Regions from separate parts of the Lactobacillus sp. ESL0228 genome, predicted to be linked through region 1. Evidence: predicted binding sites of a transcription regulator. Region 1 holds the regulator's gene; the other holds the start of a gene.

Region 1 (10,346 bases):
ACAGCGACAAATAAGATAACTGCAATTAGCAATGAACCGATGATTCCGCGCGGCATTGTTTTTTGGGGATTGACAGCTTCGGCAGAATTAGATGCGATAGCATCAAATCCTAGAAACGAAATGTAAATCATTGATACACCGGCGTAAATTCCTTGCCAGCCGCCAAAAGCCCCATGACTAGTAACACGATATTGTGGGATAAATGGTAAAAAATTGGCTTTTTTAACAGCTGTTAATCCAACAATTACGAACAATAAAATTGCCATTACTTTGATTATGACTAAAATGTTTTCAACCTTTGATGCTTTGGAAACACCAAAACTAACCAGAAATGCTGCAATTAAAATTGCAATTAGAGCAACTAAATCAAAAATACCTCCATTAATACCCAATGGATTTGCTAAAGTATTGGGTAATTTCCAACCAAGTGGTGCAATCAGTGCACGTAAATTAGCCGATAGTCCGGAACTGATAAAGGCCATACCGATTAAGTATTCTGCTAGTAGCGCCCATCCGGAAATCCAACCCCAAAATTCGCCAAAAATCACATTAATCCATGAGTAAACTGAGCCTGCAAAGGGCATGGCAGCTGCCATTTCGGCATAAGCAAAAGCAACTAAACCTGCTACAATTGATGCAATAATACATGAAATTGCAACAGCAGGACCAGTATGCAGGGCGGCAACTTCTCCTGGTAATGTAAAAATGGATGTTGAGACAATCGTTCCAACTCCTAATGCTAAAAAATCCCGGACCTTTAAAGTTCGATTTAATTGACCATCTTTTTGCTGGTAAATAGTGGGATCTTCTTTCCGATTCATCGTTTTCCATAAATTCAATATATATTCTCCTTGCGACTTTGAATTTTATACTTGTAGAAAGTAAAGCAACATATCCAGTAGGTACTGTGCAAGTTCTGACAGGTTATCTAAAGTAAAAAACGGTACCAAAGTTATAATCCCCCAAGTACCGCCACTGATTTGCATTAGCTTTATGATTGTTTTTACTAGCTTCATAATAAGTTTACTAAGTAAAATAACCAGTGGTAATGATACCGATATTTTAGCTGAAAAGCAAGTTTTATTATTATAAGTAGATTTACTAATTAATAATGTTCTAAATCGTCAAGTAGGCACTTTTTTGCTATACTAATTCAAGGTGAGCGTAATGGATGAACTCGAAAAAAATGAAATTATAGGCGATCTTTATGCATATTATGGCAAGCTTTTGACAAAAAACCAACAAAATTATTTTGAAGACTACTATTACAATGATCTTTCTTTAAGTGAAATTGCAGATAATCATCAAGTTTCACGTCAAGCAGTTTATGACAATTTACGTCGGTGTCGCAAACTTTTACAAAATTATGAAGATAAATTGCAGATGCAAAAAGATTATCATGATATTGAGCAGGGTCTGCTTACTTTGATAGAATTAGTTAAAAAAGCTAAGCAGGACCAAGCTTTAACAGTGATAAATGAACTAATACAGAAAATGAGGGAAGAGTAATCGATGGCTTTTGAAAATTTAAGTGAGAGAATTCAAAAAGCACTTCGGAATTTAACTGGAAAAGGCAAAATTTCAGAAGAAGATATTAATAATGCTAGTCGTGAAATTAGGCTGGCATTATTAGAAGCGGATGTTAATTTTAAGGTCGTTAAAGACTTTATTAAAACGATTAAGCAAGAGGCTTTAGGTAAAGAAATACAAGAAAGTTTAAACCCCGGTCAACAAGTTATCAAGATCGTTAATGATGAATTAACTAAGATAATGGGGTCAAGTGCTACTAAACTGATTAAATCAAAGCATATTCCGACAATCATTATGATGGTTGGTTTGCAGGGTACGGGTAAAACTACTACTGTTGGCAAATTAGCAAAACGCCTAATGAATCAAGAAAAAGCACGACCGTTATTAATTGCCGGTGATATTTACCGTCCAGCTGCTATTGAACAGTTGCAACAAATTGGTAATAATCTCCAAGTCCCAGTTTATAGTGAAAAAGATCAAACTAATGTTGCTCAAATAGTTCAAAATGGATTAGAGCTGGCCAATCAAAATAAAAACGATTATGTTATCATCGATACTGCTGGTCGTTTAGAGATTGATGAACCATTAATGAAAGAACTGGAAGAAGTCAAGAAGGTTGCCCAACCTGACAACATTCTTTTAGTTGTTGATGCAATGACTGGACAAGCTGCAACAGATGTTGCCAAAGGCTTTGATACTCGCCTAGATATCACTGGCGTTATTTTAACTAAGCTTGATGGTGATACACGTGGCGGTGCAGCTTTGTCAATTAGAGCGGTAACTGGTAAGCCGATTATTTTTACTGGACAAGGGGAAAAATTAGAAGATTTAGAACCATTTTATCCAGATCGAATGGCTTCAAGAATTTTAGGCATGGGCGATGTATTAACCTTAATTGAAAAAGCTCAGCAAGATTATGATGCTCAGAAAGCTGAAGCAGTTGCCGAAAAGATGAAGGAAAATACGTTTGATTTTAATGATTTTGTCGACCAATTGGAACAGGTTGAGAAGATGGGTCCCCTTGATCAAATAATTAAAATGATTCCAGGAATGGCTAATAATCCGCAGCTTAAGAATATGAACTTTGATAAGAAGCAAATTGTTTATGTTAAAGCAATAATTTCATCAATGACTCAAGCCGAGAGAGAGGATCCTGATTTGCTTAATCCGAGTCGGCGTAGAAGAATTGCCTCAGGTTCTGGACGACCAATCGTGGAAGTTAATCGCATGATTAAGCAGTTTAAGCAGGCCCGTGATATGATGAGCAAAATTACCAAGGGCAATTTTAAAGGAATGGATAAACTTCCTGGAATGAATTCACCAATGGGTAGAATGGCAATGCGTCATATGGGCAAAAAATTCAAGAAAAATAAGAAAAAACGTATGAAGGTTAAACGCTATCGTTCATAACAAAATCTTCTGTTAAGCAAAAACACTTTACACCAAAAAACAAAAGTGCTATATTATATTTCGTAACTTTTAGGAGGATATTAAACTTATGTCAGTAAAAATTCGTATGCGCCGTATGGGTGCCAAAAGAAAACCATTTTATAGAATCGTTGTTGCCGATTCAAGAATGCCACGTGATGGTCGTTTCATTGAAGAAGTTGGCTACTACAATCCAGTTTCTGAACCAAAAGAATTGAAACTTGATGAAGATAAGATTTTTGAATGGCTGAAGAAAGGTGCTCAACCTTCCGACACAGTCCGTTCACTTCTTTCTGGTGCTGGATTAATGAAGAAGTTGCATGATTCAAAATTCAACAAGTAATGATTTGTTAGTTAAAAGTTTGGAGCCAACTGCTTCAAGCTTTTTTCTTTTGAGTTAGGAGAAAAAATGCAATTTTACGATGTTGCCCGTATTTTAACGACGCATGGATTAAAGGGAGAATTAAAGGTTGATGTGATTACTGACTTTCCGGAGCAGCGTTTTGCTAAAGGACAGCAATTATATTTAAAAAATCAACTTGAGCAAGTTTTAACTGTAGCAAGTAGTAGACCTTTCAAACAATTTTGGCTAGTTCAATTTACCGAAATAAGTTCACTTGAGGCTGCCGAAAAATTGAAAGGTAAAACTCTCGTGGTTAGTAAGGAAGATCAACATGATTTGCCACAAGGTGTTTACTACTATCGAGATATTATTGGTTGTCAGGTAGTTGATAATTTAACGGGTAGTAATTTAGGTATAGTTACTGGAATAGAGTCTCCTGGAGCTAATGATGTTTGGGAAATTACAGAAACTTCAGGTAATGAATATTTAATTCCATATATTGATGAAGTTGTTAAAAAAGTCGACATTGACTCTAAAAAAGTCTATGTTGAACTGTTGGAGGGTTTACGCGATGAAGATTAATGTGCTTACTCTTTTCCCAGATATGTTTACGCCGTTACAAACTTCAATGCTAGGTCGCGGTCTTGAGGATAATAAATGGCAATTAAACTTAGTCAATTTTCGTGATTTTACGTCTGATGTCCACCATCATGTTGATGATTCTCCTTATGGTGGTGGTGCTGGGATGGTTTTGCAGATTATGCCAATAAAAAAAGCACTTGCTTCTTTAAAAAATAAAGGGAAAGTGATCATCACGGCACCTCAAGGAAAAATTTTTAATCAAAAAGTTGCTCAAAATTGGTCGCATGAAGAAAATTTAACCTTTATTTGTGGACATTATGAAGGCTTTGATCAACGAGTTTATGATATGGCTGATGAAGTTGTTTCAATTGGTGATTACGTTTTAACTGGTGGTGAATTACCCACGATGAGTATGATAGACGCTACTGTGAGATTAATACCGGGCATTTTAGGAAATGCCGCGTCACCAGTTGATGAAAGCTTTGCTCAAGGATTATTAGAATACCCACAATATACTAGACCGGAAGAATTTGAAGGAATGAAAGTACCTGAAGTATTGGTGTCGGGTAATCACCAAAAAATTGCTGAATGGCGCCGAAAAGAAGCATTGCGGGTCACATACTTGAAAAGACCAGATTTATTGCAAAATTACGAATTTACTGACCGAGAAAAAAAGATGTTGGCGGAAATTAAACAAGAAGAAGACCGGACTTGATTTTAAACCGTTAATTTGCTAAGATAATGCAGGTGCGAATTACAAGCATTAATAATTAGGGGTGTTCCGCTGGCGTAATAGCGTTTATGAATGCCGAAGAAGGAGAATAATAATGGATCCATTAATTCAAGAATTGACTAAAGACCAATTACGTGATGATATTCCTAAATTCCGCGCTGGTGACACTATTCGTGTTCACGTCCGTGTTGTTGAAGGTACTCATGAACGTATTCAGATGTTTGAAGGCGTTGTAATCAAGCGTAAGGGTACAGGTATAGCTGCTGCTTACACTGTACGTAAGATTGCTTCTGGTGTTGGTGTTGAACGTACCTTCCCAGTTAATGATCCACGTGTAGCCAAGGTTGAAGTATTGCGTCACGGTCGTGTACGTCGTGCTAAGCTTTACTACTTGCGTGAACGTCATGGTAAGTCTGCAAGAATCGCAGAGAGACGTCGTTAATCAAATAAAAAGAACTATCTTTTTGATAAGGATAGTTCTTTTTTTATGCTAAAATACCAGTAATCTTATTTTAGCTAGGAGGTTTTAAAGTGCAACAGCCATTTTTATTAGATTTTGACGCAAATCGAAACGCAGTACTAGAGCCAGACCATGAAAGAAGTAAAGTGAACTATCACTTTCACCGAAAATTGTTATTTGCATTTATTACAAAGGACGCAATAAAACAATTTTTAATAGTATATCCGCATCGTTTAATAGGACAATTTGATTGCTTTGAAGGTAAAACCCCCATTTATGAAGTTGAAATTGGTCAAGAGAAAATCACATTTTGTCAAGCCAAACTGGGTGCTGCAGCTGCCACGGAATTACTTGATTGGCTAATTAGTTATGGGGTTAAGCAAATATTAACGATTGGTTCGGCTGGAACATTGGTTGACCTTCCAGAAGGTTATTTTTTATTACCAACTAAAGCAATTAGAGATGAAGGTACTTCATTTCATTATATGGAAGCCAGCAACTTTGTTGACTTAAACTCAGCTTATTTAAGCCGAATTGAATTTTTAATGAAACAAAATGGTTTAAAAGCTAAGAAAGTTTTAACCTGGACAACTGATGGTTTTTTCAGAGAAACGGCTCAAAAAGTTCAACAATTTAGAAAACTTGGTGCTGCTTGTGTTGAAATGGAGTGTGCAGCCATGGCTGCATGTGCTCAATTTCGCCGAGTTGATTTTGCTCAAATCTTATTTACTGCAGATTCATTAAGTAGTATTGAATGTCACAAAGATAGGGGCTGGGGACTGGATGCTCATGAAACTGCTCTCACTTTAGCGGCTAAAATAATTGCTGATGTTTAAGTAAACTTTGTGAAAAATATGGTTGTGAAACCTATATGAAACAGCAGAAAATTTCACAATCCAAAGAAAAAATATTGTTATAGCAAGGTTAAGCATGCAAAAAGCTCCAAAAATTTGTGAATTCATGATATTTAATTAATGTGGAAAAATATAAAATGTCGACTATTAAAAAACCGTAACAGTGAAGTTACGGTTTTTATAAAGCTATTATCAGTTGGGTTACTTTAAATAATACTGTTGCGATACAAGCCTATAACTTTTCCAAGAATATGAACACTTGATAAAATAATTGGTGACATTGAATCGTTCTCTGGTTGAAGACGGTAATGGTTCTTTTCTTTATAGAAACGTTTAACAGTTGCTTCGTTTTCATCTGTCATGGCAACGACAATTTCACCGTTAGTAGCAGAACTTTGTTTACGCACAATTACATTATCACCGTTTAATATGCCAGCATTGATCATGCTTTCGCCGTGTACCCTAAGCATAAACAGGTCACCCGCGTCATTTGCTAAGTCTGGAGGTAGAGGAAAGTAGTCTTCAATATCTTCTACGGCAAGAATCGGTTGCCCTGCCGTAACAACACCTACAATTGGAATTTCTGATGGCTTTACACCAAGCGCATTCTTTCCAGCTTCTGTTATTTCAAGGGCACGCGGTTTGGTTGCATCTTTAATTAGTAACCCTTTTCGCTGCAAGCGCGCTAAGTGACCATGAACCGTCGAAGTTGAAGATAGATCAACTTCATGGCAGATTTCACGGACAGTCGGTGGGAATCCACGTTTTTGAACCGTGTCATATATGTATTGAAGTATTTGTAATTGTTTAGAGCTTTGTTTGGTAGTCATAGATTTCTCCCATGTAGCGGACTTAATTTTAATGTTATTTTACCAGATATAACTATCAAGTACAAACAAACGTTCTAATTATTAAACCTTTTTTTATTTGTAAAAATAGGTTAGACTTTTAAACCAAGAGGTGTAACATGACGAAAGATAATGAAAAAAAATTAACAAATAGAATTAATGAATTGTACCACAAGAAAAAATCTGTCGGACTAACCGATGAGGAAGAAAGAGAGCGTCGGGAACTGCATAAGAAATTTATTGCGAATTTTCGGGCTGGATTTAAACAAGATGTTGAGAATTTAGTCATAATTGACAAAAACGGTAACGAATTAACATCTGAAAAAGCAAAAGCAGTTCAACGTAAAAAAGGTTTAAGAAAAGATTAAGTTAGACCTTTAAATTTATGTGATTTTTAGGTAAGATATACCTATTGGACAAATTGAGGTGATTATTTTATGAAATTGGGATTAGCGATCTTTTTAATAGTTATTGCACTTTTAATAGGTCTAGTTGGAGGCTTTTATGGTGCTAGAGCATATATGAAGAAATATTTTAAGGATAATCCACCAATCAGTGAAGATATGATTGTTGCCATGATGTCACAAATGGGACAAAAGCCTTCGGCAAAGAAGGTTAACCAAGTGATGAACATGATGAAGCATCAAAAATAAAAGGTCTTACTAGATTGAAATTAAAGACGAGGATTTATTCTCGTCTTTTTATTTAGGCAAGATAGGTGAAAAATGGGTATATTTTTTAAATTAAAATGGTTTTTTAAACAAGAAAAAAGGAGATATATAATTGGAGTTGCATTTTTAGCTTTAACTTCTGTGGTCAATTTAGTTCCACCAAGAATTTTAGGGTTAATGGCAGACCAATTAAATCAAGGGTACATTAGTTGGCAAGAATATGCTGTATTAATTTTTGCAATTCTTATTGCTGCATTATTATTATATGGTTTTCGTTATTTTTGGCGTAAACAAATATGGGGTGGAGCCGCTAAGCTTGAACTTAAACTACGTTCAAAATTATTTCGTCACTTTATGGAAATGGATCGAACCTTTTATCAACGGCATAGAACAGGTGATTTAATGGCACATGCAACTAATGATGTCTCAGCTGTTCAATCAGTCGCTGGTGAAGGCGTTTTGACACTAGTTGATTCATTAATTATGGGAATTTCAACAATGGTGGCAATGATAATATTTGTTAATTGGCGTTTGACAATTGTTGCCTTAATCCCTTTGCCATTCTTAGCGTGGGGCGCACGTAAACTTGGTGATCAACTGCATGATTCTTTTGATAAATCACAGGCTGCTTTTTCTAGGTTAAACAATAAAACTCAAGAATCAGTTTCTGGCATAAAAGTTTTAAAGACCTTTGGTCAAGGAAAGCAGGATACTGAAGCATTTACACAAATGGTCAATGATACGATCAAAATAAACAAAAAAGTTTTTAAATGGGATGCAATGTTTGATCCGTTAGGAACACTGCTAATTGGCTTGACATATACTATTACCATTATTTATGGTGGAATCATGGTTGCTAAGCACACTCTTTCTATTGGACAATTAGTATCTTTTATTGCGTATATTGGCAATATGGTTTGGCCAATGTTTGCGATTGGCTATTTGTTTAATATTTTAGAACGTGGTAGTGCAAGCTACGATAGAATTGAAAAACTATTAGCAGAAAAGCCGGCCATCACAGATGATGGAGCAGATCAAACAATTACTTCGGAAGACTTGACTGGAGACTTAAGGTTTTCAATTAAATCATTTGCTTATCCAGATGAACCTACAATTCCTGTTTTAGAAAATATCAAATTCAACTTAAAACCAGGTCAGACATTGGGTATAGTAGGAAAAGTTGGCTCTGGGAAGTCGACGATTATTGAATTACTTTTGCGTGAATTTGATCGTTATGATGGACAAATAACAATTAATGGATATGATATTCGTGAAATTCCCCTTAATGTGTTGCTGCGAGAAATATCATATGTGCCTCAAAATAATTATCTATTTTCAACAAGTATTCAGAACAATATTTCATTTTCCAAAGTAAATGCAGATGAGGCAGATGTTATTGCAGCAGCTAAAAAAAGTGATTTACATAATGATATTTTACAAATGCCCGGAGGCTATAATACTTTAATTGGTGAAAATGGAGTTTCACTTTCTGGGGGCCAAAAACAACGGATGTCAATTGCACGTGCCTTGTTAAAGCAGAGTCAGATTTTAATTCTAGATGATGCATTGTCAGCGGTTGATGCCAAAACTGAAATGACAATTTTAAAAGCATTGAATAAGGAACGACAAGGAAAAACAACGTTGATTGCTACACATAGATTAACTTCTGTCATGAATGCCGATTTAATTTTAGTTTTAAAGAACGGTAGAATTATCGAGCAAGGAACTCATAATCAGTTAGTGTCTGCAAACGGTTGGTATAAAGATACATGGAGTCGTCAGGAACTAGAAGAGAAAGTAGGTGAATAAGGTGGATAATCAAAATTCGAATCAATCAGTATGGTCTCAGGAAATACCTGTTAAGGAGCAACTAAGTATTTTAAAGAGGCTGTTGCATTATGTATTGTATTTTAAAAATGAAATGATTATTGCAGGTGTTGGTGCTTTTCTAGTTAGTGTAATCAACATGCTTTTGCCATATGGATTACAGTATTTTCTTGATAATTTTCTAGTAAAAGTAAATGTCACGACTCAAATAATTTTATTTGGTGGCTTATTATATGCCTTGGGTTCAGTTATAAAAGGCTGTTTACAATTTACATATGAATATTTCTTTTCGTTAGGTTCAGAAAAATCATTAGAATTTCTAAGAGTTAAGCTCTATCAAAAATTGCATCAATTGGGAATGCGTTATTTTGATCAAACTCCAGCTGGTTCAATTGTCTCACGTGTGACTAATGATACGATGACACTAAGCAATTTTTTAACAGTATTAGCTAGTGTTGTTATTTCAATTTTTTCGGTTATTTCTGCCCTTGTTGCAATGTTTTCTACCAATGTTGTTGCTGGCTGCATTGTTCTAGCATTTTTACCAATACTGTTAATAATAATCTGGTTATATTCAAGAAAAAGTTCAAAGTTATATCGCAACTACCGTGAAAATCTGAGTCGAATTAATACCAACTTAAATGAGTCAATTGAAGGAGTTTCTCTAATTCAGCAATTTAAGCAGGAAAAGAGAATGGGTCAATACTTTGAAAATGAAAACTTTGCATTAATGAAAACCCGGTTTAGTATGATTACGTTAAATTCAATCCTATTGTCACCGTTAACAAGTTTGTTATATTCGTTAGCATTGGCTTTGACATTAATGTATTTTGGTTATCCTTTACGACAAACTTTTGTTCCAGCTGGAGTAGTTTATGCATTCTCACAATATATTTCACAATTATTTAACCCTATATCAAATTTAATGGATCAAATGACTTTCTTTCAAGATGGGATAGTTGCCGGAAAAAGAATTTTTCGTATTCTCGATGATACTAATTACGAACCACAGCAAGATGAGCAACTTGGATTAACTATTACCAAAGGAAAGATCGAATTTAAGCATGTAA
Region 2 (10,346 bases), on a different contig from region 1:
CGAGAAAGTTTGCAAAAATTGGTTCAAAACTTACAAAAAAGTTTAGGAAAAACAGTTGTTTTTGTTACTCATGATATGGATGAAGCATTAAAACTTGCAACTAAGATTGTGGTTTTACATAATGGAAAAGTTATTCAAATTGGATCTCCTGATGATATTTTACATAATCCAGTTGATTCATATGTTGAAGCGTTAATTGGTAAAGAACGTCTTGCAGATGCAAAATATGAAACAGTCAAAGTTAAGAATGTTATGTTAACGAATCCCGCTAAAATTAATTTGGGTGCTTCTTTAAACGAAGCTCTTATTATGATGAAAAAGAAACATGTTGATACCTTACTTGTGGTTGATAATTATGATCATTTTAAAGGCTATGTTTCTATTGAAATTCTTCAACGTAATTATCCACAGGTTAATAGTGTAAGCGATATTTTACAAAAACAAGTTTATACTGTAGGACCAGAAGAATATTTACGCGATAATTTCAACCGAATATTGAGCCGAAAGGAGCAATATATTCCTGTAATTGATGCAAATAAAAAATTAGTTGGAATTGTTACTAGATCCAGTTTGGTAAATGTCGTTTATGCTAAAATTTGGGGCAGTACAACCTTAGATAGTTCTGATTCAGTAAAAGAGGCGAAATAAAATGACTTCTTTTTTTGCACAACATGGTTCGGAATTAATTGTTAAAACTTGGCAGCAAATTTATATCTCGGCTAGTGCTTTGATATTAGGAATTATTGTTGCAGTACCGCTCAGTGTAGTTTTATTAAAATTTCCACGTACCGCTAAAGTAGTTATTTCGATTGCAAGTGTTTTGCAGACAATTCCAGCTTTGGCACTTCTCGCAATGATGATTCCCTTTTTAGGAGTTGGACCTATACCTGCAGTTGTTGCATTATTTTTGTATAGTTTGATGCCAATTTTACGCAATACTTATGTTGGGTTAACCAGTGTAAATCAAAACACGATTGATTCTGCACGCGGACTGGGTATGACTAGAATTCAAATTATTACCCAAGTTGATATTCCATTAGCAATGCCAGTTATCATGGCTGGTATTAGATTATCTGCCATATATGTAATCGCTTGGGCAACTTTAGCATCATATATTGGTGCTGGGGGCTTAGGAGACTTTATTTTTAATGGTCTAAGTTTATTTCAGCCGAATTTAATTCTTGGCGGAACTATACCTGTAATTATTTTGGCTTTATTAACTGATTATTTGATTGGCAAGCTTGAACAATTACTTACCCCTAAAGGTATATAGGTGAGCATTATGGGAAAATTTTTAAAGAGATCAATTCTTACAACTATTATTCTTGTAATAATGACTATTGCAAGTGGTTGTGGTTTTCCAGGGTTAGCTGACTCGATGGGGAGTACTAATGTTATTCGTATAACTGCATTAACAACAACAGAATCACAAGTGATGGCTAATATTATTGCAGAATTAATTGAACATGAAACGCCTTATAAAACTACGATTGTTAACAATCTTGGTTCAGCGCCAATGCAGCATCAGGCGTTATACCGGCATGATGCTGATATACAAGCAGTTGCTTATGATGGTGGTGAATTAACTGCTAACTTACTTTTGCCAGCTATTAAAGATTCGAAAAAGGCAAATGATACTGTTCGTCGAGAGGTAAAAAGAAGATGGGATCAAACCTATTTACATACCTATGGCTTTTCAAATAATTACGCCTTTATGGTCGATGGTAAAACTCAAAGAAAGTATAATTTACATCGAATTTCGGATTTAAAAAGGGTGCAAAGCCAACTTTCTTTTGGTGTTTCATCTGAATGGGTTAATGCACCGGGGGTTGGCTATCCTTCGTTTCAAACATCGTATGGTATTACTTTTAGCAAGATGCGGCCAATGAATGCAGGGCTTGTTTATTCTTCTCTAAAAAGTGGCAAGATGAATGTTATTTTGGGTTACTCGACTGATGGTCGAATTGATAGTTATAAACTTCACTTGCTTAAAGATGATAAGCATTTCTTCCCACCATATAATTGCGGTATGTTAATTAATAATTATTTATTGCGTGAACACCCCGAACTTAAGCCAATTCTGGAGCGTTTAGTAGGGCAGATAAGTGTTCATGATATGCGTAAAATGAATTTTCAGGTCGATGATGAATTATTAGAACCTGCAACAGTAGCACATGAATTTTTAGTTAAGCACAACTATTTTAGGGGGCAAGAGTGATGGCAAAGTTATCTTTATGGCAGCAATTTATCTATTATTATCAACATAATGGTGTATATGTACTGCAACAATTCAACCGAACTTTTTTGATATCAATTTATGGGGTTTTACTTGCTGCAATTATTGGAATTCCTATTGGTATTATTATTTCTCGTTATTACTATCTGGGGAATTTTGTACTAGAAATTGCTAATTTTATTCAAACGATTCCTTCACTTGCAATGCTTTCAATTTTAATGATTGGGATGGGTTTGGGAGTGATGACTGTCATTTGCGCAACGACTGTTTATTCTTTGCTACCAATTATTAAAAACACCTACACGGGCATAAAAAATGTCGATAAAAATGTTATTGATTCTGCTCAAGGTATGGGAATGACTAAATTTCAGTTGCTTTATATGGTACGATTACCTTTATCATTATCTGTAATTATTGCTGGATTAAAGAATGCATTGGTAATTGCGATTGGGATAACTTCAATTGGTTCGTTTGTTGGTGCTGGAGGATTAGGTGATATTATTATTCGCGGCACTAACGCAACGAATGGTAGTGCAATTATTTTGGCTGGTGCAGTGCCAACAGCTTTGATGGCAATTTTTTCAGATATTATTTTAAATTTTTTACAAAAATGGTTACAACCTAAAGGATTACAAAAATAATTTTTGAAGAATTTAAGCTATTTAAGCGTATTTAATAATGTAAGCAAATAAACAAAAACATTTGTTCGCTATTTCTTGCAAATAACCATTGATTCAAAGTATAATTAATAAAAATAAATTTGGTCAGTTTAATAAGAGGAGGAAAAGTCTTGCCAAAAGATGAAAAAAAAGCTGCATTAGAAACTGCACTAAAGAAAATCGAAAAAAACTTTGGTAAAGGTGCCGTAATGCGAATGGGCGATAAAGCAGATACAAAGATTTCGACTATTCCATCTGGTTCGCTTGCACTTGATGCAGCACTGGGAGTCGGTGGCTATCCACGTGGTAGAATTGTAGAAGTTTATGGACCAGAATCTTCAGGAAAAACGACTGTTGCTTTGCATGCAGTGGCTGAGGTACAAAAACGTGGTGGTACAGCTGCATATATTGATGCTGAAAATGCAATGGATCCGGCTTATGCAGAAGCCTTAGGAGTTGATGTTGACTCATTAATTTTGTCTCAACCTAATACGGGTGAAGAAGGACTGCAAATTGCAGATACTCTGATTAGTAGTGGAGCGATTGATATTTTGATTGTTGATTCCGTTGCAGCTTTAGTTCCTCAAGCTGAAATTGATGGTGAAATGGGTGACAGTCATGTTGGATTGCAAGCCAGATTAATGAGTCAAGCATTACGTAAACTTTCTGGTAACATTAATAAGACCAAAACCATTGCAATATTTATTAACCAGATTCGTGAAAAAGTTGGGATTATGTTTGGTAATCCGGAAACAACTCCTGGTGGTAGGGCTCTCAAATTTTATGCAACTATTCGTTTAGAAATTAGAAGGGCAGAAAAAATAAAACAGACAGGTGGCGAGATTACTGGTAATCGGGTTAAGATTAAGGTAGTCAAAAACAAAGTTGCTCCACCATTTAAGGTTGCTGAAGTGGACATGATGTATGGTAAAGGTATTTCTCAAAGTGGTGAATTACTTGATATGGCGGCTGAGCATGACATAATTGCTAAAGCAGGTTCTTGGTACTCATATAAGGATGAGCGAATTGGTCAAGGACGTGAAAATGCCAAGAAATATTTAGAAGAGCATCAAGATATTTACGACGAAGTCCAACAGCAGGTGCGCCACGCCTATGGTATTGATGAAGTTTCAATATCAGAAAGAGAAGATCCTGAGAGAGTGAAAAAGGAAAAGGAGGCTTCTGAAGAAAAGGAAGCCGATAGCAAAAGTAGTTAAAATTGAAGAAATCAACCTTGATCTATAAATTTTGATCAAGGTTTTTTTCTAGTTGATTGACATAGGTCACGTGGTTATTTATTATTATCATTGTGTGAATAATCTAAAAAGTAAAAAAGGCGATAGTGATCATGACAAATAATAATTTGATTCCCGTCGCGATTGCTATTATTTCAGTTTTAATTGGCATTGGCATTGGTTATGCAATTAGAAAAAGCATTTGGGAAATGAATACGAAAAATGCTCAAAATGATGCTGACCATATTTTAGCGCAAGCCAATGCTCAAGTGGTTGCTGCAAAAGCTGAGGCCGATGCACAAAAACAAGCAGCAGAAGCTTTTAAGCAAAGTGCTCAAAATACTAAGAAAGAGAAAATTCTTGAAGCTCAAGAAAAAATTCAAGATTACCGGCAAAAGGTTGAGGATGAATTAAATATCAAGCGTGACGCCAATGCGCGTGAAAGTAATCGCTTAAAACAGCGAGAAGATACACTTGATCATAAAAATTCTTTATTAGCTGAAAAGGAAATTGAATTTAACAAAAAAGAAAGTCAACTAGGGAAGCAACAGGATGAATTAAAGCAAAAAATTCAGACTGCAAATGAATTAGTTGATCAAAGTCAACAAAAACTTTATGAAGTTGCTCATTTAGATAAGGAGCAAGCTAAAAAATTAGTTCTAAGTAAATTATCTGATGATCTAGTTAAAGAACGAGCAGAAATGATAAGAAATAGTAATGAAGAAGTTCAAGCTAAGGCTGATCATTATGCACGTAAGGTAATTATTGATGCTATTCAAAGTAGTTCTGCAGATACAGTTGCCGAAACGACGGTATCAGTAGTTGATTTACCAAATGAGGAAATGAAAGGAAGAATTATTGGACGTGAAGGTCGCAATATTCGGTCTTTTGAAGCACTCACGGGAATTGATCTAATAATTGATGATACTCCTAAAGTGGTTACTTTAAGTGGCTTTGATGCTATTAGACGTGAAATTGCTAAACGAGCAATGGAGCGATTAGTAAAAGATGGACGAATTCACCCAGCTAGAATTGAAGAAATAGTTGATAGGGCTCGTAAAGAAGTAAACGACGATATTTATGAGGCAGGTGAAAGTGCGTTAATGGAATTAGGGATTCACCGGATGAATCCTGAACTAGTTAAGATACTTGGTCGCCTAAAATATCGCACATCTTATGGGCAGAATGTTTTAGGACATTCAATTGAAGTTGCTAAATTGGCTGGGACAATGGCAGCTGAGCTTGGTTTAAATGAAAAATTAGCGGTTCGCGCGGGATTATTACACGATATAGGAAAAGCAATCGATCATGATATTGAAGGTTCACATGTTGAAATTGGTGTGGAATTGACAAGAAAATACCATGAATCAGATATAGTAGTTAATGCAATTGCAGCTCATCATGGGGATGTTCCAAAGTTATCATTTATTGCTGAACTAGTTGTTGCAGCAGATACACTTTCTTCGGCACGTCCAGGTGCTAGAAGTGAAAGTTTGGAAAACTATATTCGGCGGTTAACCGAATTAGAGCAAATTGCCAAAAAGTATGATGGTGTTAAACAGGCTTATGCCATTCAGGCTGGACGTGAAGTTCGAGTGATGGTTGAACCAGAAAAAATTTCAGATGATCGGATTACTGTTTTGGCACACGATATCCAGAAACAAGTTGAGAAACAGCTTGATTACCCGGGTAATATTAAAATAACAGTTATTCGTGAAAAACGAGTTGTTGCAGTTGCTAGATAAAGCAGAAGGTTGAATTGGAATTCAACCTTTTTTGTTTGTTCTACAATAAATTTAATGGCGCAATCAGACATAAAATTGCATAAAAAAGCATATTTTCAAAAAAGAAAGGGTATACAATATTAATTAGATAGGGGGACGATGATGAATCAAGCAGTCGTAAAAGATATAAAAGGCTTTTTGCAAGAATTAGGATATCCGTTTGATTCTATTTCAGCTTTGCTAGATTCTGGGATCATTACGCATTATTTTAATTCAAAATGGATTAAAAGTTCGCACTCATTTGCAATATTAGATCAAAAAGCAACTGATAAGCAGTTATTAGCTTGTAGTGATGTAAGCAATTTTTATCAATTTGTTCCTCCTTATTTTGCCGCGCTATCTAGTAAAAACGGGTTGCAGGCAATCAAACGGCTTTCATCATATGAGCAATTAATTGGTCCAATTGAAATTGGCACTTTCAAAGAGGAGGGAAATTTAAGAATTCATATAAGCTATTTGGATAATTCGCGAAAAAATTCCAGGTTTAGTCTATTAGTGGATCAAATATCATTGATTAGTTTGATTAGGACTGGTACAGGTAAGTTAATTAAACCATTATCAATTGGTAGTAAATTTAATTATAGTACAGAAATAACTGAGTATTTGGGAATTAGTGCGCAAAATTGTCGTGATAATTACTTGGTTTTTAGTAAAAATGATCTCTTAACACCATTTTTAACACAAAACGATATTATGTGGAACTTTATGGAACCAGGATTGAAAAAATATATTAATGATTTAAAGGTTGATCCGCCATTCAAGGCAATAGTGCAGGATACCTTGTTTAAATTAATTGCTGGCGGAAATTTTCAATTAAAAGATGTTGCTAATGCGATTGGAATATCATCGCGAACTGTTCAGAGATGGTTAAAAAATGAGGGAACAAATTATAAAGAACAAGTTAATGAAGTCCAAAAAATTTTGGCACTTAATTTGTTGCAGGATACGACACTGAATACAGCTGAAATTAGTTTTTTAGTCGGTTTTAATAATGTGACTACTTTTTACAAAGCATTTAAAAGATGGACGGGAAAGACTGTCCTGAAATACCGACATCAGATGATTATCAATAAAAATAGTATTAATGTCGCTATCTAGGTATATAAAGAAGAGGATACAAAAATGTTTTTGCAAGATAATGATTCATGGAATGCAGTTTATGATGTAGTTGTAGTTGGCTTTGGTGGTGCTGGGGCAACAGCAGCTCGGTTTGCAGCCGATAACGGTGCAAAGGTTCTTTTAATTGATAGTGCACCTGAAGGACATGAAGGTGGCAACACACGTTATTGTGGTCAAATTGTTCAAGCAGGTTATGATTATGATAAATTGAAAAAGTATTACCAACAATTAACTGCCCCTCTTGATTTAGATGAGAAAGTTTTAGATACCTTTATTAAAGGGATGGTTGACTTACCGACTTATTTTAAAAAATATTTGGGTGGAAAGGTCTTTAGCGTTAGGAAAAATCCAGGAAATAAGAATGTAGCGCTTCTGGCGTACATGAGTGCTGAATATCCCGAATTTGAAGGTGCGGAGACTAATGATGATCTTTTAATTCATGACCATATTTTTGATGCTGCTTTATGGAAGAAACTGCGGCAAAATGTACTAGATCGTAGTGATCGGATTTCGGTTTTATATTCAACGCCAGCTAAACACTTAATTCAAAATAAAACTAAAATGATTATCGGTGTTCAAATTAAAAATAATGGTCATTTGTTTAATGTTAAGGCTAAAAATGGTGTAGTACTAGCATTAGGCGGATTTGAAAACAATGATCAGATGATTCAAGATTATTTGGGAGAAACGAAGCTTTTGCCATACGGCACTTTATACAATAAGGGTGACGGAATTAAGATGGCCATAGAAGTTGGTGCTGATTTGTGGCACATGAATAATTATGAACCAGGTGGTACTGTTAACATCGCTGCACCAAAAGGTGAACGTGCCCATAATATCATGGGCTGGGATGCTTTGTTTGAGGGTTCACTAATTTCAGTTGGTGATGATGGTACCCGTTATATTCCTGAGGATGATCCAACTCGTCATGGGCACCGCTATAATCACGGCTTATGGCGAATTCCGCTGGCTCAAATTCATCCGCATTTAATTTTTGATCAAAAGAAATATGATGAATTTTTGTCTGAAGATTTAGATAATTTCCAGCACGAAGTTTTAAATAAAGTGGTAAAGTCTAACACAATTACTGATTTAGCGAATGAAATAGGAGTTAAGGAAAAAACTTTACAAAATACGCTTGAAATATATAATTTTTTTGTTGATCAAGGTGTTGATTATCAATGCGGTAGAAAGCCGGAAACGATGGCTAAACTTTCCTTGTCTGGTCCATTTTATTCTTTGAAGCAGCAGCACACGATGCTTAATACTCAAGGTGGACCTAGACGCAATGAGAAAGCTGAAGTACTCGATACAAATCAGCAGGTATTACCACATTTGTACGCTGCAGGTGAGCTAGGACATATTGGTGCTAACCAATACAATGGTGGCGGAGATATTGCCGATTGTTTAATTTTTGGCAAGATTGCAGGTGAGAATGCTGCAAAAACTAAGGAAAACGACGTTACGACTGGTGCAAGTGCACAAGTAAACGAGCAGGTCGATTCGACCTCTTTTCCAGTTCCTACCACAACTGAAAAAGATTATCCAACTGGTAAAAACCAATACATTGGCAAGTCAAGCAGAGGGATGGGTAATGAAATAGTTGTGCGTGTAACTGTCGATGAGCAGCAAAAACCTTCTAAGATTGAGGTTCTTAAGCAAAGTGAGTCACCTGATTATGGTGGTCAAGCAATTAAGCAACTTCAAAAACAAATGTTAAAAGATAAAACTGCAAGCGTTGATATTGTTTCTGGAGCTACTTCAACTAGTCGAGCATTCAAGGAAGCTGTCAGTGCTGCTTTAAAACAGGCTAAATAAAACTAAAAGAGGCAAAAAATGGCTAATTTAAAAAACGGAATTTATCATGGCAGTGGTTCTGGAAATCGTGGTGAAGTAAAGGTATCTGTAACCGTAAAAGATAATCAGATTAAGGCAGTTCATGTTGATGATCAAAATGAAACTGAAGGTATAAGTACAGCAGCACTTAAAAAGGCGCCGGAATTGATAGTAGCAAAGCAGTCCTACAATATTGATGCTGTAACAGGTGCAACGATTAGTTTTCAAGCTGTCGAAAAAGCGGTTAAGGATGCCTTAATCAAAGCTGGTGATCCTAGTGGCCTTGACCAAAAAGTTGACTTGCGGACTGTTAGAAAAGAAGACAATGTTGATTATCGCTATCTTGATCCGCGCAAGATCCAATTTGAAAAAGAAACAGAAGTTTTAATTATTGGTGCAGGTGCTGCTGGTCTTGCAGCCGCTATTTCTGCACGGCAAAAAGGAAGGGCAGTTATTTGTCTTGAGTATGCGTCAAGCTATATGTTATCGGATATGACCTTATCTGGCGGTTATTATAATGCAGGTGGTGGTACAAGCTTGCAAAAGTCTCAAGGAATTACAGATTCTAAGGAAAATTGGGACAATTACTTAAAGGCAGTTGGTCAAGGATATGAAGATTCCGATATGCGTGAAGTAATCGTTGAACACGGTGCTGAAGATTATGAGTGGTTAGCTAACGATGTGGGAGTTAATTTTCAGGAAGTTCAGCAAATAGGCAATGAGGAAGCAATGAAAAAGTATGCTGTTCCGGTTGCCCGTTCACATTTGACGGTTGAAAAAAGTGGCTACGGGCTCTCCAAGCCTTTGTTCAAGTGCGCTCAAAAATTAGGCACAGAGTTCATTTTTAATATTACAGCAGAAAGTTTAATTACCAATCAAGATAACCAAGTTATTGGCGTGCATACCAATAAGGGCAATTACAGTGCTCAGAGTGTAATTGTTGCCACTGCTGGCTTTTCGCGTAATAAAGAAATGCTCAAAAGTTTTGCCCCAGATTTTGCAGTAGGAGAATCATATGGATCAATTAGGCAAATGGGTGATGGAATTCGGATGGGAGCACAAATAGGTGCTAAGTTAAAAGATATGTGGATGCCGATTGCTAATTCGATAGGAACACAATCTGGCGATAACGTTTGTATTGGACCTTTATGTACGGCTTGGACCAAACCTTATATTTGGGTTGGTACTGATGCTAAAAGACATTTTCGTGAGGATATGTATTTTGAATTTGCTTCTAAAAAAATTGCCAGCATGGATCAAGGTTTTGTGTGGCTACTTTTTGATAAAGGTATGGCAAATGAAATGCCAACAGCCTTTTCGGCACCAGCAGCTTCACCACATTTAAAACGAGAAGTTGAAGATGGTTATTTTAAAAAGGCAGATACAATTGCCGATTTAGCTGAACAGATTGGTTTAGATTCTACCGTTTTGCAGGAAACGATTACTAAATGGAATAATGATGTTCTTAGGGGGAAAG

Evidence for each region. The regulator LexA, encoded in region 1, represses DNA repair genes until DNA is damaged. The targets are predictions, from matches to a motif close to CNAACANNTGTTNG.
Region 2: the regulator LexA is predicted to act here: its motif matches at 2,932-2,945, upstream of recA (recombinase RecA).

What each region holds. Positions count from the first base shown of each region.
Region 1 covers NZ_REHJ01000008.1:342,353-352,698, reverse strand. Annotated here, with positions in the region: gene F5ESL0228_RS05200 (APC family permease) at 1-839, opposite strand, end outside; gene ylxM (YlxM family DNA-binding protein) at 1,168-1,509, shown strand; gene ffh (signal recognition particle protein) at 1,513-2,940, shown strand; gene rpsP (30S ribosomal protein S16) at 3,029-3,301, shown strand; gene rimM (ribosome maturation factor RimM) at 3,368-3,883, shown strand; gene trmD (tRNA (guanosine(37)-N1)-methyltransferase TrmD) at 3,873-4,598, shown strand; gene rplS (50S ribosomal protein L19) at 4,711-5,058, shown strand; gene F5ESL0228_RS05165 (nucleoside phosphorylase) at 5,148-5,912, shown strand; gene lexA (transcriptional repressor LexA) at 6,137-6,760, opposite strand; gene F5ESL0228_RS05155 (DUF896 domain-containing protein) at 6,898-7,146, shown strand; gene F5ESL0228_RS05150 (YneF family protein) at 7,216-7,431, shown strand; gene F5ESL0228_RS05145 (ABC transporter ATP-binding protein) at 7,504-9,258, shown strand; gene F5ESL0228_RS05140 (ABC transporter ATP-binding protein) at 9,260-10,346, shown strand, end outside.
Region 2 covers NZ_REHJ01000007.1:180,630-190,975, forward strand. Annotated here, with positions in the region: gene F5ESL0228_RS02815 (ABC transporter ATP-binding protein) at 1-648, shown strand, start outside; gene F5ESL0228_RS02820 (ABC transporter permease) at 650-1,273, shown strand; gene F5ESL0228_RS02825 (glycine betaine ABC transporter substrate-binding protein) at 1,283-2,218, shown strand; gene F5ESL0228_RS02830 (ABC transporter permease) at 2,218-2,877, shown strand; gene recA (recombinase RecA) at 3,027-4,112, shown strand; gene rny (ribonuclease Y) at 4,244-5,875, shown strand; gene F5ESL0228_RS02845 (helix-turn-helix transcriptional regulator) at 6,017-7,012, shown strand; gene F5ESL0228_RS02850 (FAD-dependent oxidoreductase) at 7,037-8,851, shown strand; gene F5ESL0228_RS02855 (FAD-dependent oxidoreductase) at 8,870-10,346, shown strand, end outside.